Regions from separate parts of the Clostridium sp. Marseille-QA1073 genome, predicted to be linked through region 2. Evidence: riboswitches for the same ligand, from Rfam matches in the RefSeq annotation. Region 2 holds a riboswitch; each other region holds the start of a gene.

Region 1 (6,047 bases), on a different contig from region 2:
TAGATTGAAGTAATATACAAGAAAGTTCTGCTGCCGAATCTATACGTTTAGCCTTTCTTAAATAACCATATCCAGTATTAAAACCTCTTTCTAAAATTTCTTTAGTAGGGATATGCAAGCAGTTTATAGTTAAATTATAACTATCTAAATCGTGGTAGTATAAATCTCCATTTTCATGGGCTTTTGATAGGTGCTTAGGCATAGTAGATAAGTTATACCATTTATTAGATTCACTAGCTATTCTAAGTAGTTTAGAACTAAAATTGTTTCCAACATTAGCATTGTCTCTATCAGTTTCTACTCCTATTCTTTCTATAGCTTTCATCAAATCAGATTTTATTTCTCTAATCCTAGTTCTTTCTTTTCTATAGTTTCCATAAGCAACACCTATAGGCTTATGACCATTCTCAAGTAAAGTACTCTGTACTATATTTTGAATTTCTTCTACTGTTAATTCTTCTACATTTAAATTCTCTATTCTTTTTATTATCTTTTGAGTTAACTCTATTTTTTCACTTTCTAGTAAATTATAAGATATTTCATCTGCTGATCCTTTAATAGCATTGGTTATCTTAACAGAGTTAAATTCAACCTTTCTACCATCTCGCTTAACAACATATAGCATAAATTACCCCCCTAAAACACAACATATTGCACTCGGATAATTATACTCTACTAAAAAAATTATATCAATTTATAAAAATATCTATGAAAATGGACTATGGTTTATTAATTACATTTAACTTGTAATTATTCCTTTTTTCATGTGAACATCATAATTGACATAAAGATTTATTTAAAATATCTACTAGTCTAAAGTATAAAACTCTCTAAAAATGCTCAAGATATATCTATAATGAGAATTTAATGTTAATTATGACCATATTAAGTTTAAACTTTATTATTTAATAAATATGGTAAAATTATAACAATTGAAATTTTTTTATTCAGGAGGAATTTAGATGAAAACAGGGACAGTTAAATGGTTTAACGCTGAAAAGGGATTTGGTTTTCTATCAGTTGAAGGCGAGGAAGATGTATTTGTTCATTTCTCTGCAATTCAACGAGAAGGATACAAAACTTTAGAAGAAGGTGACAAAGTACAATTTGAAGTTGTAGAAGGTTCTAGAGGACCTCAAGCAGCTAATGTTATTAAGTTATAATTTAGCTTATATAATTAAATACTCTTATTTCTTTATAAATAGCTACACCCTTCACATTATTATGAAGGGTGTTTATAACTTAAGTAATATTTAAGAATTAGTTAGTCAGTATACTAATCTAGTTTCATCACACTTAATCATTAAACTTAATGATAACTTGGAGCCTCTAAATCTGTGTGATGCAAAATATAACCTCATCTCTGACTAGTTATTTTTATAGTACTAAACTATTTCTTTATTAAATTTTTTATTCTTATACATCTTTTTATCTGCATTACAAATTATAGTCTTAAAATCATATTTTTCTCCTCCAGCTATTTCAAAGATTCCGTAGCTGAAATCTAAAGTATAGTCTTGTTCTCTATGATTTTTACATATCTCTCTTAAATCTTCCATAATTTCAATTGCCTCATCTTCTCTACACTTATCTAATAATATTAAAAATTCATCTCCGCCTAGCCTACCATATAAATTATTGCTATTGATATGAGACTTTAATGCTTGAGAAAATCTTATCAATAACTCATCACCTATAGTATGTCCATAGTTATCATTAACATATTTAAAATTATTAATATCTATAAAAATTATAGAGCTTCTATAGTTCTTATTATGAAATTCGTTAAGATAATATTCTATTATCTGTTCCAAATAGCCTCTACTATAAAGACAAGTCAGGCTATCATAAGTTGCTTTTTCTCTTAATTCTCCTTGAATTAAATGACTTCTAACTGCTAATCTAAATTCATTTAGTATATATTTTACTGTTCGTATATCTTCACTTGAAAAAGCCTCTTCTATAACAGTACTATCTAAATTTAATATTGCAGTTAAAACTCCATCTAAATATATAGGTGCACTTAAAGTATTGTGTATATTTAAAGATTCCGTTGAAATAAGCATATACTTTTTTGAAGGCTCCATATAAACTTCATTAAATTTTTTAGGATTTTTTATTATTGCAATATCCTTAAAATTATTTATTTCATGAAGGTATATTTCCTCTTTTTTTAATATTATTTTTTTTAAATCATCAGAATATCCATAAAGAGATATAAACTTAAATTCACTTCTATCTTCTGTTATTTTAAGTAAGCTGCCTTTAGACGCCTTAGGTACCAGTTTTATAGCTGTATTTAATATTAAATCATAAACCTCTTTTTCATTTTTAAGTGAAATTATTTTTTCACTAACAGCATATAAAACTTCTTTTCTTTTTTCTCTTTCTCTTAAGCTTTTTTTGTAGCTATATATTATACAACCCTCCATAACACATATTAATATCAGTACCCCAGTCAATGTTACTAGTAAATTATTTGTCAACATATTAACCCCACTTTTTAACATATATGTTTATTCTTAATTATACAGAATAATTGTGAATATTTGCTATAAAAAAGATAAAAATAATATATAAATATCTATTTTTTAGAAAAGTAATTCTAAATTTATATTTATACAAAACTTTCGTAAATCTTCTTATATATCTTCAAACTAAGTCTATTTATTAGTCTAATATAAAATTTATAATACAGTTGAAAGGATGATTTAATGTTTGGCAAAGTAATAGATATGAATAATACGGATGCATTTGTAGAACTTACAGATGGTATAACCATAAATGTATCTGTAAGTAAACTTCCTAATCATATAAAGGTTGGTGATAAAGTAGATATATCTTTTTCTAATTCTTCAACTATGCTAAATAATAAAATAGCAGATTTCTTATAATTTTTATTGTGTTTTCTTTAGTTACATAATATAATGAAATTGTAATAAAAATCTAATAAATTGCTAGGGGTGCCTTATGGCTGAGAGATGGACAATTCATTAACCCTTGTACCTGAACTGGATAATGCCAGCGTAGGAAAGCGTCTATATTAAAATGGAGATTAATATACCTTATGCCTATATTGGCATAAGGTTTTTTATATATTTAGCATTTTATAATATATAGTTATTAAATTTATATTTCTTTAATGTATATTTTTAAAAGCAATTTTATTTTTAATATATCAAGGCATCTTAAATTTATCATTTTCTTTTGGATGTCTAAAGTAAATGGGGGGTGTTCAACTATGTTAAATGCATTACAAGAAAATTTATCAAAAATTTTAAGTAGTAGTACTACAATTTTTACATTAATAGGCGTTCTAATAATAATTATTGCTTTTACAAGAATTAAAAAAATCCAATTTTCTACATCTATGATAACTCAAATTGGTGTAGCCTTAGGTGTGTCCTTAGCACTTAGCCTTATAAAACCATTTAATGCACCTTATGGTGGAAGTGTTACTTTGGGAAGTATGGTTCCAATCATAATTATTTCTTATATTTATGGTCCTGTACTAGGGGTTTTAACTGGATTTTTAAGAGGAGTATTAGATTTTATAATTGGTCCAGCTCAAATACTTCATCCTATACAAATATTATTTGATTATGCACTGCCATTTATGGCAATAGGTCTTTCAGGCTTAATTAAGAGTAATAAATTATTGGGGACAGTTTTTGGTACCTCACTAAGATTCGTATTCCACTTTATTTCCGGCTTTATATTTTGGGCCGCATATGCACCAGAAGGTATGTCTCCTTTAGTATATTCATTCTTATACAATATTTCATATGTATTCTTTGATGGATTAATCTGTGTATTAATATTAGCAGTTCTTCCTCTTGAAAGATTACAAAGAGAACTTAAAAGAGCCTAAAAAGAGCCTAGGGAACTCCCTAGGCTCTTTAATTTAAAAATCATCTGGTTTCTTTTCGTATATTTGTATTTTCCATTCACCTTTTTCATACTTATTAACTGCATAATAGTTAGTTTCATACTCACCAGCATGTCCCTTAAAGGTAATTATCGCTTTATATTTTGTAGAAGTATACCCTTCAGTATTTATATTCACCACTATACCAAAATCTTCCGCATTTTCATCCTTTACTAAAGTTACATCAGACAGCTTATTAAGCCTTTGCTCAAAATTCAATAAATCAGTAGACAAAATAAATTTTGACATCTCTAAATCTGAACTCATATTAATTCCTATTTTAGGATTATCTTCTTTACTCTTCTTATACATGTCTACTGCCTCGTATATTGTATCATAATAAACATTTTGAAAATCTATAGGTTTTCTTATATTCCAGAAATTTTTAATTATATCATTATCAAGTCGTTTTGATACTATATAGTTTTTATCATCATTATAAAAATTTGCACCATCATTTTTGTCTAATCCAGCAATATAATTGAATTTATGAATCTTATCAGGTCCTTCATAAATTTCAAAAATATAATCTGCTTCTAATGGACTTTTTGTATCAACTTCTTTAGCACTTGATAGAATTTTATATATTTCTTGTGCTACCCCAACATCAGTAACAGTAAATTTATAACTTTTATCTCTTGTGCTTTGAATAGTGATTTTAGTTGCTTTTTTTTCTTTCATAAATTCAAAAGCATTGTTATTACTCTTTAGCACACTACAACCAGTAAATATCATTACATTTACTAGAAATATTAATAATACTGTTGCATACTTCTTTAACTTATACACAATTTTCCTCCACACTATAAAATTAATAAAAGAGAAGCGGATGTTGCTTCTCCTTTAATTTTTATATCTTTAATTATAATACTTATATGATATTAAATCAAATATTAATTGATTTTAAAAGTCTTCATTATATTTTCAAATATTATAGGAATATTTTCTTTATAACTTTTATCTTTTATATAGAAACTTGATTTTATTTTATTTCCATTCAAATTTAAAAAATAATCATATGTTCTATAAAAATCATCTTTAGAAAGAGAAATATTATATTGCATTACATAAGCTTCATCTTTCCCTATGTTTGACTTAATTACTTTATAATCATCAATACCTATACCTCTTATATGTTTTTCATTTTCCTTGATTATAGACTGTATGTCCTCATTTTCATCCCAAAGTTCTATATATCCTTTAATTATATTATCATCAGAAATAAAATCACTATGATATTTAATTTTCTCATTACTTACTTTAGTCTCGCTACTAATCCAAGATTCAGGCAATCCATAAGTAATCTCTTCTTCTATTTTATATGTTTTGAAGGATCCTATATTATTTTGTGTCAATGTAGCAATTTTTAGTTTTTCTTCAAAGTAATTTCCAAGACCAATTATTAAAATCATAAGACCAACCATTATGATCGCTAATCCAGTTTTTCTCTTATTTATCGTTAATACCTTCATCAAATTTTCCTCCATAAATTATTATTAATATAATATATGAATGCTAATATTAAATTATTAGAAAAGATTGTAACTTTATTAAATTTTAGCTATATCTTAAGACTTATAAGGTGAATACTTAATTAAAAATTAGAAGAATATTTTGTACAATATAAAAAGCTAATCTCTACCTATTTACATTATAATATACATAAAATATTACAATGAATAGTTTTAAAATGTTAAAAATTTATCTTTTATATATAAAGTAAATGTATTTACTGCTTTACTCAATACTGAAAATTTATTGATGCTAAGCAATAATAAAAAATGAAGGGAAATTTTCCCCTCATTTTATTTTTTTATATTATCTTTTAACTGGTACTACTACTGTAGAATTTTTGAAATCATAGAACATTAACCAATATCCCATTTCAGCATCATTTTTATGTGGCATCCATGCTACAAATCCTGTCTTTCCTCCATATGGCTGATCGGATTCAGATTTTTTGCCAGGTAACGCATATACGATATATTTTAGATTTCCATTAATATCATACTTATGACCTATCATAAAATGTTTATGCTTTGCAATGTAAGGATAATAACAAATCATCGGATAATAAATTACCGTATATTTCTTATAATCATGCATGCAGTACATCTCT
Region 2 (6,047 bases):
GAACTAATGGAAATCCTGGCTTAATATTAAATTTTGGTATTTTTATATCTGGTATTGAAATGCGTATTCGTGGAAGAAAAGCAAAAAGTAAACTTTTAGATGGAATGATATTTGGAACTTATAATAAGAGAATACATAAAAATAAAACAAGAGTAGATTGGCTTACAAGAGATGAAGAAGAAGTGGAGAAATTTATAAATGACCCTTACTGTGGAACTATTTTTACAACTTCTTTTTTTTATGATTTAATGAAGGGGCTAAAGATAATTCATAAAGAAGAAAATTTAAATAAAATTCCTAAGAACTTACCTATACTCATTTTTTCTGGCGATGCTGATCCTGTTGGAAGATATGGAAAAGGAGTAGAAAATTTAATTAATTTATATGAGAGTTTAGGCATTAAAAATCTTCATTATAAAATCTATAAAGATGGAAGGCATGAAATGTTAAATGAAATAAATAATGAGGAAGTATTTGAAGATATCATAAACTGGTTAAATTTAGTGATTGTATAGTGTCTTAAAATATAATAATATTTTTCTTAAACTTTTAAAGCTTTTTATTAAAGTTATAAAATATAATAAATATTAAGGAGTAGATTTAGTTATGCAATGTCCCTATTGTGAAAATGAAATGTGTCCAGGAAATATTGAAGCTGATGGAAGAAGTAATTTAATATGGGTAGATTCAACTCACAAAAGAAGTATCTTTTCTAAACTTAAGGGTACAGATTGTATTATTTTAGATGAGACAGACCTTTTTACTAGATGTAAAGTTAGTGCATTTCACTGCGATAAATGTAAAAAAATAATTATAGATACAACATACTCTTTAATAAGGTAATTAACCTTTTCTTTATAATAAGATTTAAATTATCTATAAGATACGTGAAATTAAAAAAAGGTATATAATTTAAATTTATTTATCTAAATTATATACCTTCTGATTTTATATTTTATTAGATTTTATAAAATTAACTTTTGAAATGTTTTTTTAATCATCTTCTCTTAAAATATTTATATTTTTTCCTTGAAGAATTTTATTCATGTTTCTCATTGAGCACATTTTACCGCACATAGTGCAACTATCTTCATGTTCAGGCATGGATTCACGTCTATATCTTCTAGGTTTTTCTCCGTCAATAGCTAAATTAAACATTTCTTCCCAATCCAACGCTTGTCTTGCTTTGCTCATTTTATAATCTATATCTTTTGCACCCTTTACATTTTTAGCTATATCGGCAGCATGAGCGGCTATTTTAGAAGCAATTATCCCCTCTTTCATATCTTCTAAGTTTGGAAGTCTTAAATGCTCTGCTGGAGTTACATAGCATAAAAAGTCTGCTCCATAAGTAGCTGCAATAGCCCCACCAATTGCACTTGTAATGTGATCATATCCTGGTGCTATATCCGTAACTAATGGTCCTAATACATAGAAAGGTGCTCCATGACAAAGTTTTTTCTCAAGTAACATATTAGCTTCTATTTCGTTAATAGCCATATGACCTGGTCCTTCAATTATAACTTGTACATTTCTTTCCCATGCTCTTAAAGTAAGTTCTCCTAATATCATAAGTTCTTTTATTTGACAGGCATCAGTAGCATCATTTATAGAGCCTGGTCTGCAAGCATCACCTAAACTTAATGTTAGATCATATTTTTCACAAATGTCCAGTAATCTATCAAAATGCTCATAAAATGGATTTTCCTGATTATTTAATTCCATCCAAGCAAATAGTAATGATCCACCTCTTGAAACTATGTTAGTAAGTCTTTTATTTCGTTTAAAAGTATTTATAGTCTCTCTATTTAAGCCCGCATGGATAGTAACAAAATCTACTCCATCCATAGCATGTTTTTCAACTACATCGAAAAACTCATCTACAGTTATATCCTTGAGTTCTTTATCATAAAATCCCACTACATCATACATTGGAACAGTACCAATCATTGCAGGTGACATATCTATTAGTTTTTTTCTAAAATCATAAGTTTTACCATAATTACTTAAATCCATTATAGCTTCTGCTTTCATTTCTAAGGCTATTTTGACTTTTTCAAGTTCCGCTTCAATATTAGCACAATCCTTTGATATACCTAGATTTACATTAATTTTCGTTCTAAGACCTTGTCCAACACCTTCTGGTGACAAGCTCTTATGATTCTTATTTGCAGGTATTGCTATTTTACCCTCTGCAACTAAAATTCTTAACTGTTCTATATCTATGTTTTCCTTTTCTGCAACAATCTTCATTTCCTTTGTTATAATGTGCTTTTTAGCAGCATCCATTTGAGTTGTGTAGTTCATAGTTATCCTCCTCATTTATCCCATTTATTATTTTTCTAATATTATTAACTTTAGCCTTTATATTTTCTGTACTAATAAGTTCAGAAATCATAGCAAAGCATTTGCCTCCATGGCTTATTACATCCATTAAATTTTCTTCTTTTATGCCACCTATTGTTACGGAGGGTAATTTTATATTTTTTGACACCCATTTTAAATATTCTAGCCCTTCTGAATATTCTACATCTTTTTTAGTTGTAGTATTAAATATTGGGCCTATACCTATGTAATCAACCTTCTTTTCTAAAGCTAAAAGAGCTTGATTCTTATTATGAGTAGAAAGTCCAATTATCATATTAGGTGCTATTTTTCTTGCTTCTAGTGAATCCATATCTTCTTGCCCTAAATGTATACCATCAGCTTTTACTGCTAATGCAATATCAATATCATCATTTACAATAAAGGTTACATTATTTTTTTTAGTTAACTCTCTAATAATTTTACATTGATTTAATTTGTAAACTTTGTCTTTATTTTTCTCTCTATATTGAATTATTTTAATACCACTTTCAATTAGTTCTTTAGTTAGTTGAATATTATCTCTTCCATTAGAAAAATCTTCTCCTAAAATAGCATAAATATTGTCTTTAAAATAAAACTTTCTACTTGGATAAGTTTTTTCAAGATAATAAGATTTAAACCTTAAAGTCTCATATTTTTTACCATATTCATAGTAGCCTAATACTTTTAATAATTCCTCAATAGTTCTTAGTCCTTCTTGTATCCTTTTAAAATTAGATTTTATTAATGCTTCAATAGTTTCTTTTTTATCTACAGTAGTTTTTAAAGATATAGCAGCACCAATATCATTTACTGAATCTCTATAAGTTATAAGTTCATCACTGTCAAAAGTTTTTCTTACATCATGTCTTAATTGTCTAAGTTCTTTAGTTTTTATTTCATCATTATAGTAGAATCTACATAGGTCCTCTAATACTCTAACACCTTCAGATACCCTATTTATATTTGCATCAATAATTCTATATATAGACAAAATACTATCACCTCCTAAAACAAAATGTTGAAAGGTTATTATTTTTAATGTACTTTTATTAAAATTAAAAAGCTTGCCAAAGGCAAGCTTAAAATACATATAAAAGTGCATTTACTCTGCTTCCCTACGGTGGTATTAACCACATCAGGTTCAAGGGTTAGGCAAAATCTGCCCTCTCAGCCATAAGGCACCCCTAGCAATAAGGTTATTTAATTCTTTAACTTCATTATAACAATATTTAATATTTTTGCAACATATATCTAGAAATAATCAAATTATAAATTCTATTAAATGGATATTAGACTTATAAAATCTTTGCATAACTACTATTTATATATCCTCCACTATTGCCATAATATATAGAATACCAACCATTAGATTTTTTATATAACTTAACTTTATCATTCTTTTTTAGTTGTCCAATTACTGAATAGTTTATACTAGGTCCACTTCTTACATTTAAAATATCGGCAGTGATTTGTGCTATTTTATCTTTGATGGAATAATCATCATCTTCCATATTTTTTACAGGCATAGCTGGAATAGTTTCTTTATTATTATCATCAATACCAGTTAAGGCTTTAAATATACTTTTAGCTATGGTATAGGGCCCAAGTTTTTGCCATAAATTCATATCATTTTTATTATCTACAAATGCAACTTCTGGTAATATACAAGACATATTAGTTTCTCTAGGAACGTATAAGCTTTTATTTTCTTTTACTCCTCTATTTCTAAATCCTAAATTAGATATGGCATCAACTACTGCTTTAGCATAACTTGAAGCTAGTCCAGAATTGGAAAACACATATACTTCTGTACCATAACCATTTCCATCAGAGGAGTTATGATGCATGCATATATGAAGTTTCGATTTATAATTATTAGCTCTATTTACTTCTACTACTAGGCGTTCATTTGCAGATAAATCTTCACCATATGGTGTCACATCATATATTGTTAAATTGTATTTATTGCATAATTTAACAAATTCTTTGGTTATTGATTTATTTAATTCAGCTTCAATCCTATATCCTACAGCGCCAGAGTCTGTTTTAGTACAATGTCCTGCAGATATAGTTAGTTTATCACCTTTATTTATCAGTGCCATAATATTATCACCTCAATTATATATATGCATATAAAAGGATTATCAATATATGAAGTATGATTTTATTTTTAAGTTGTATTAATCAAACTCATAGGTTTCTATAGAAGCTTCTCTATTATAGATTTTTCACTAATAAATTAATAGTTATGAGAAACAAAGCATATAAATTAGCTCGTAAACCACTGTATTATTTTGCTAAGGAAAAAATACTCCACCGTAACTACAAGTATGCAAGAAATTATAAAGCAGCTAAGCTTAAATTCTGCCATTTTATCTTTAAAATACTCCCCTCGGAAAAGTGAAAAGAAATCTGGTGTAAAGGAATACCTAATACTTTCATTTAAATCATCAATACTATTAAATATTAACTTAAATATAGCCTTATAAATTGGTATATTTATTAATATTAGTATAAAAATAAGCATGTATATATTTCACTCCTTAAATTTTACTATATACCTATTATTGTAGAAATGTCTTATTTATCAATATATAGATTATATTATAACTAAAAAATAGTTAGCAATTACTAATCAAATTGAAAACCCAGTGCCGTAAAAGAGCATTGGGTCTTTAATTTAAATACAATATAATTCTATATTCTAAGCTTTTAATAAGCTTTCAAAAACTTCTGCCGCATAGTAGGAACTTCTTACTAATGGCCCACTAGCCACAAATTTAAAGCCTAAATCTTTACCGATAGTTTCATATTTTTTAAAAGTATTAGGATGAATATATTCTACAACATCTATATGTTCTTTTGATGGCATTAAATACTGTCCTATAGTTAATATATCGCAATCTACTTTCTTTAAATCCTTCATCAATTCTATAACCTCTTCCTCACTTTCACCTAATCCTACCATAAATCCAGATTTGGTTAAAATATTTGGATTTAGCATTTTTACGTTTTGTAAAAGCTCTAGAGATCTTTTATAAATTGCCATAGGACGAACTTTATTATATAAATTTTTTACAGTTTCAATATTATGATTAATTATTTCAGGATTAGAATTCACTACTGTTTTCAATGCCTCAATGTCGCCTTTAAAATCGGGTATTAACACCTCTGTCGTAACTTTTCTATCTAGCTTTTTTATTTCTTTTACAGTTTTTGCAAAATGATTAGCTCCACCATCAAGTAAATCATCCCTTGTAACTGAAGTAATTACTACATGTTTTAGGTTCATTTCCTTTACAGTTTGCGCTAAATTATATGGTTCCATCGGATCAACTTTTTCTGGGGCATCTTTTGTAACCTTACAAAACTTACAATTTCTAGTGCAATTTTTACCTAAAATCATAAATGCTGCTGTACATTTATTATAACATTCTCCATGATTAGGGCATCCTGCTTCTTCACAAACTGTATTTAACTTATACTGGCTTAGCAAAGAACTAACCTTATTGATATTTCTACCACTTTGTAATTTTACCTTTAACCATTCTGGTTTTCTTAAATATGTCATTAACCCACCTCTATTTCATATACTCCCTTTTAACTTTAAGCTATATATCATAATTACTTATATATAAATTATAACATCAATTTAAAAGAAAAATTGTAATATTATAGTAAAGTAATATATTTTTTCT
Region 3 (6,047 bases), on a different contig from region 2:
GTAAAATTTATTTACTTTTAACAATTCTGATTTTATTACTTTGTTCTAAAAATGTCAATATACATATACTATATTATATCCCATAAAAGTATAATATATTTAATATATTGTCTCTATTTTAAAGAAATATTAAAATAAGTATTTTTATAACTAATTATGTTAATATATTTAAATTTAAATATGTTTAAATTGCGTAAAATAAATATCCTTTATAAAAAATATAATTTATTAAGAGGTCGATATTATGATTATTAATTTTGCTCATAGAGGAGCTAGTATGTATTATCCTGAAAATACAATGGTTGCCTTTGAAAAGGCTATAGAAATGGGCTGCACTGGAATAGAAACAGATGTTCAAATGACAAAAGATGGTGTACTTGTACTTATACATGATGAGTATTTAGATAGAACTACTAATGGTATAGGTCTTGTAAAAAATTATACCTATAATGAGCTTAGAAAGCTTGATGCTGGGAGTTTTAAGGATAGAGCATTTTCTAAATGTAAAATTCCTTCTGTAGAAGAGCTTATAGAATGTACAAAAATAAAGATATTAAAATTAATTTTGAAATTAAAAACTCTATAATATTCTATAGGAATATAGAAGAAAAACTGCTTTTCCATATAATGAAAGAAAGTATAGAGAATAAGATAATTTTATCTAGTTTTAATCATGATTCAATGAATAAATGTAAAAAACTTAATAGTAATATTCCCACTGGATTATTATTTGAGAAAAAAATTAAAGATGTAGATGAATATTTATATCCAATTAAGCCTAACGCTCTCCACCTACCATATAAAAGTTTAAGGAAAGAGTTAATTGAAAAAGCTCATAAAAATAACTTAGAAATTAATATTTATACAGTAGATGATGTTAACTATATGAGGAAACTTATAGATATGAAAGTAGATGGAATTATTACAAACTGTCCAGATTTATTAAAGGAAGTTTTGATTGAATACTAATTTTCCATAATTCTATAAAATTTATATTCTAGAGTTTACTGTTTTGTTTCATATTAAATGTAAAATAAATTTACTTAGATTACTTATATACTATGTATATATATTGTAAGAAAAAGGCTTCATAGAAGCCCTTTTCTTATTTTTCTATTATTCTCTTAGTTTTTTCATAAATTTCTTCTGGTTTTACATCTATTCTATTTACTTTAGTTTTTATAGCTGCTCTTGCCACATATTCAGCTACCTTAGGTGCTATTCTCAAATCAAATGGTTCTGGAATAACATAATCTTCATTTAACTCTTCATCAGTAATAATTTCAGCTATGGCTCTAGCTGCAGCTATTTTCATTTCGTCATTTATTTCTGAAGCTCTAACATCTAAAGCTCCTCTAAATATTCCTGGAAAAGCTAGTACATTATTAACTTGGTTTGGAAAGTCTGATCTACCAGTACAAACAACCTTAGCTCCTGCTTCTTTTGCAATGTTAGGTAATATTTCTGGATTAGGATTCGCCATTGCCATAACTATAGCATCTTTGTTCATAGATTTAACCATTTCACTAGTAACACAGTTAGCTACAGATACTCCTAAGAATACATCTTTACCTTTTAAAACTTCTTCTAAAGTTCCTTGTTCTTTATCCTTATTAGATATTTTAGCCATCTCTTCTTTATATTTATTCATTTTTACCGTGCGGCCTTCGTATATAGCTCCTTGAGTATCGCAAAGTATTACATCTTTTACATTCAATCTTATAAGTAATTTTGCTATGGCTATTCCTGCTGCACCTGCACCATTAATAACTACTTTTATATCTTCCATTTTCTTATTAGCTAATTTTACTGCATTAAATAAGCAAGCTAATGAAACTACTGCTGTACCATGTTGATCATCATGGAATATTGGAATATTGCATATTTTTTTAAGCTCTTCTTCTATTTCAAAGCATTCTGGAGCTTTTATGTCTTCTAGGTTAACGCCTCCAAATGAGCTTTCCATTAATTTAACAGTTTCTATTATCTTTTTGCTATCCTTTGTGTCAAGACATATAGGAAAAGCATCTACTCCTGCAAAAGCTTTAAATAATACTGATTTTCCTTCCATAACTGGTAGTCCTGCTGCTGCCCCTATATCTCCAAGACCTAATACCGCAGTACCATTAGTTACTACAGCTACCCAATTTCCTTTTGATGTATAATCATAAACCTTATCATAATCTTTGCTTATTTCCATACAAGGCTCTGCTACTCCTGGTGTATACGCTAGTGTCATATCTTCTTTATTATTTACCGGTACCTTACAGTGAAGTGCAATTTTCCCTTGAAAATCTTTATGAAACTTTAATGCTGTCTCTTTTAAGTTCATAGTAAATCCTCCATTATAAAAATAATTTCTAATTTTACTAGTTTACACTACTGTATAAACTAAATAATATCTATCTTTATAATATATATTATTGAATACAAATACAACTTGTAAGACAGAATTATATGTTAAATTTAATTTTAATTTCCTTTTTATAATATTTATCTAATTATTATAAGCAGCTGTTCAAAATCAAAAAGTCTATAAATTAAAGCATCTTTTTAATAAAATATATTAATTACACTTTATAAACTTTTTGGTTTGTATATAATTTCTCCTCTGAAAAATTATATACTTGGTCTAAAAATTTTATTTTAAAAGTTCCGCTGCCTTCGATTCCTTTTTTTATCTCTCTTTCAGCTAATTCACCACAAATTCCTAGTAATGTTACTGCTATTAGGGTTGATATTAAATGCTCTTTAGTTACGGAAACTAATGTTGCAATTACAGCTCCCATCATACATCCCATGGCAGTGACCTTACTCATAATGCTATGTCCATTTTCTACTATATAACATATATCTTTATAGCATATAATATCTATCTTTCCAGTTATGCATATTACTGAATTTAATTTATAGCTTAAAGCTTCAGCTAAAGCTTTTCCTTCTTTTATATAATCAATACCCTCTTCATTTTCCTCACTATCTACCCCTTTAGAATTGGTTTTAAGTCCACATAAGGCTTTGATTTCTGAAAGATTTCCTTTAATTACAGAAAAGTTGATTTCCTTTAATAGTTTTTCAATAGAACTCTTTCTAAAGTTGGATGCAGCTATTCCTACAGGATCTAATACTACAGGTATATTTAAACTATTAGCCTTTTTCCCTGCCAATATCATAGATTTTAGTGTATCTTTTGTTAACATACCTATATTTATAAGAAGTGCTGAAGACTGAGATACTATTTCTTCTACTTCTTCTGCATCTTCACTCATTATTGGAGAAGCTCCTAAGGCCAAAGTTATATTTGCGCAATCATTACAACTTACATAGTTAGTTATTTGATGTATTAATGGCTTTTTATCTTTTATAAGCCCCAAAATAGTACCTCCCTTTTCAAGTACATCTTCTATATGTTTATACTCACTCAAATTTTGTTCCCCCTTATTCTAAACAATTATTTAAAATTAACAATTATAAAACTTTATGAGAATTATCTTTAATTATCAATTGATATCCTTAAACTCTAAACTTACCCTACAATTATAGATATTTAACCTTATATAAGATTAAATAGTTTTCATAACTTTAGTTTTCTCAAATACCATAATTAAAAGATAAGCAATTACACTTCCTACTACTGTACTTACACCAAAAGGTATTATAAAAGCAAAGGCACCTACTGATTTTCCCATAATTAATTTAGCTATAGGAAAGGACATCAATGATCCTAGTATTCCTGTTCCTATTACTTCTCCTATTACTGCCATGAAATTTTTCTTTGTTTTTTTATAAAAATAACCTGCTAAAGTTGCCCCTACCATACTGCCAGAAAAAGCAAGTAAGGTCCCTGTGCCAAAAATATTTCTAAGTAGTGATATACAAAAGGCTATAGCTGCTCCATTTACAGGTCCCAACGCTATTGCAGATACAACATTTATAGCATGTTGTACAGGAAAACACTTTGCAACGCCCATAGGAATATAAATAGATGACCCTAATACGCCTATAGCAATAAACATAGCAGATAATACTATTTTTTTAGTTTTCATAAAGATTCCCCCTTTTAAATTTATTGTGCATAGCTAATGATGCAATTTAAGATAATTCTCAAATTTACTGAATATTTTAAAATTAAAAAAGCACAAATCCAGTTTTGGATTTGTGCTTATGTTTACAGCATAAATATAGGATAAATTTAAATATCCCAAACACACTTCCTACGCTGGTATTATCCAGTTCAGGTTAAGGGTCTAAAAGTACACACTTTTACTCTCAGCCAGTTTTACTAGCTCCCCTGTGCAAATATTTTCTTTATAGTTTAATATTAACATCTTGTTTCTGTATATTCAACTTATTTATTTAATACATCTTAGAGTAATTTATATAGCTCTCTATCTTCTCTTTCCATTCTTTTTTCTATTTTATCAAAAACCTCTTTTGTATTAATAATAAATTTATCTTTATTATTAATTATCTTACTCCTAGTATTAAATTGATTTTTATAATTATTAAATATACTAAGTATATCTCCCATCTCATCAATGTAACACTTAGCTATATTTTTAATTTTTTCATTTTCATTTTTTAATAAGTTTGGATATAGGAATTTATCTTCACTCTCTAAGTGAATTCTTAGCTTTCCTGATAGTAAATTTATATTTTTTGCAATTTCACTGCATTCCACTTCTAAATCTTTATTTATAAGCTTCTTTATATTATAAATCATCTCTAAGATTTCAATATGTTGTCTAGTTAAATTATTAATATTAGCCATAAAAGTACCCCCAAAGTAAAATTCTTATTTTAACATAATTCTATTACTTTTAGGCAAATATTTCTGTAACATTTATTACACTTTGTAAATTTTATTAAATAAAGGAATTTATTAAAAATTATATGGCTTACAAATTATTTCTTTAATTTTTGTATCTAGTATAGCTGAACCATGTGCTGGAGTTAATATTATTGCCGTATCTGCACCTTTCCCTGAGCCACCTATAGAAATTATATCTTCTCCATATGGTATAGTCCCTCCATCTAGTGCCATTGTAGCTACTTCTACTGCCACTTTAACACCTTGTCCAAACATACGTAAACTATAAGCCATAACCTCTACAGGAGAAATTCCTCCAAATTTTGTTGAAAGAGCTCTTTCAGCACCAGACAATACGTGAGTACTTGTATATACCTTAAATCCACAGCTCTTTAATTCTTCCATTCTTTCCTCACTTATTTCTTGAATACCAGCTTCTCTAAAACCATTAACATGAGTAACAACTACTACATTTAATCCACTATCTTTTAATAGTAAAGCAGTATCTCCTGCACTAGAAGCCACAACTATATTTTTAATTCCTCTTTCCTTTGCAGTTTTAACTGCAAGTTCAATTGTTTTTATAGTATTCTCTCTTCCTGCTTTTTCAAAATACATAATCATTCTCCTTTTATTATTTAATATTAAAATTCCTGTTATAGATAAGTTCCATAGTTTCTTCTAAAATCCTTTTATTCATTAAATAAAGCTATTTAAATGCATTAAAATAAAAATATAATTCTCCAAATAATATTAAGTATTAATCTTTATAATTTTTAATATTTCTCCTTTTTCATTTAATTTAACGCAGGTTAAAACTCCCTCTTTATACCCAGCTCCTGTATCAATATTCAAAGAATTCTCTTCCTCATTATAAATAGGTTCCCTATTTTCACAGGGAGTATGTCCAATTATTTGTAATTTATTTATATTTTTTATTTTCCCTCTGTTCCATAGAACCCCATGGGGGTCTGTTTCATCAAAGCAATTTAAAGTAATTTCAGATAGGCCTGCATGACTTATAAATATATTCTCATTTTCCCAATATAAAGGTAAAGTTAAAAACCAATTTACATCTTCAATTGGATTTTTATTTTCACTTTTATATTGCTCTAAAGTTTCATATCCACACTGCCTTAACCAATTTTCATTAGGTTCATTTAAGAAATGATATATAATTTCAAATTCATGATTTCCTTCTAAAAATACCACATTACTAGGAAACTATTCTTTTAAT

The links. A riboswitch is a leader RNA that binds a small molecule or an ion and turns the genes downstream of it on or off. The one in region 2 is predicted to bind thiamine pyrophosphate.
Region 1: another riboswitch for thiamine pyrophosphate. It lies ahead of thiT (energy-coupled thiamine transporter ThiT); the one in region 2 lies ahead of thiE (thiamine phosphate synthase).
Region 3: another riboswitch for thiamine pyrophosphate. It lies ahead of thiW (energy coupling factor transporter S component ThiW); the one in region 2 lies ahead of thiE (thiamine phosphate synthase).

Annotation. Positions count from the first base shown of each region.
Region 1 covers NZ_JBSVQM010000011.1:91,045-97,091, reverse strand. The annotation lists gene nrdD (anaerobic ribonucleoside-triphosphate reductase) at 1-625, opposite strand, end outside; gene ACY1IQ_RS11765 (cold-shock protein) at 963-1,163, shown strand; gene ACY1IQ_RS11760 (GGDEF domain-containing protein) at 1,386-2,432, opposite strand; gene ACY1IQ_RS11755 (hypothetical protein) at 2,715-2,894, shown strand; TPP riboswitch at 2,950-3,050, shown strand; gene thiT (energy-coupled thiamine transporter ThiT) at 3,242-3,871, shown strand; gene ACY1IQ_RS11745 (hypothetical protein) at 3,905-4,717, opposite strand; gene ACY1IQ_RS11740 (hypothetical protein) at 4,822-5,400, opposite strand; gene ACY1IQ_RS11735 (hypothetical protein) at 5,747-6,047, opposite strand, start outside.
Region 2 covers NZ_JBSVQM010000038.1:17,444-23,490, reverse strand. The annotation lists partial or broken gene ACY1IQ_RS20185 (lysophospholipase) at 1-515, shown strand, start outside; gene ACY1IQ_RS20180 (PF20097 family protein) at 607-843, shown strand; gene thiC (phosphomethylpyrimidine synthase ThiC) at 994-2,307, opposite strand; gene thiE (thiamine phosphate synthase) at 2,276-3,439, opposite strand; TPP riboswitch at 3,445-3,545, opposite strand; gene ACY1IQ_RS20165 (N-acetylmuramoyl-L-alanine amidase) at 3,645-4,451, opposite strand; gene lipA (lipoyl synthase) at 5,054-5,920, opposite strand.
Region 3 covers NZ_JBSVQM010000017.1:69,542-75,588, forward strand. The annotation lists gene ACY1IQ_RS14810 (glycerophosphodiester phosphodiesterase family protein) at 245-586, shown strand; gene ACY1IQ_RS14815 (glycerophosphodiester phosphodiesterase) at 535-969, shown strand; gene ACY1IQ_RS14820 (NAD(P)-dependent malic enzyme) at 1,106-2,332, opposite strand; gene thiM (hydroxyethylthiazole kinase) at 2,571-3,425, opposite strand; gene thiW (energy coupling factor transporter S component ThiW) at 3,564-4,046, opposite strand; TPP riboswitch at 4,195-4,303, opposite strand; gene ACY1IQ_RS14835 (hemerythrin domain-containing protein) at 4,367-4,771, opposite strand; gene ACY1IQ_RS14840 (pyruvate kinase alpha/beta domain-containing protein) at 4,883-5,428, opposite strand; partial or broken gene ACY1IQ_RS14845 (metallophosphoesterase family protein) at 5,564-6,047, opposite strand, start outside.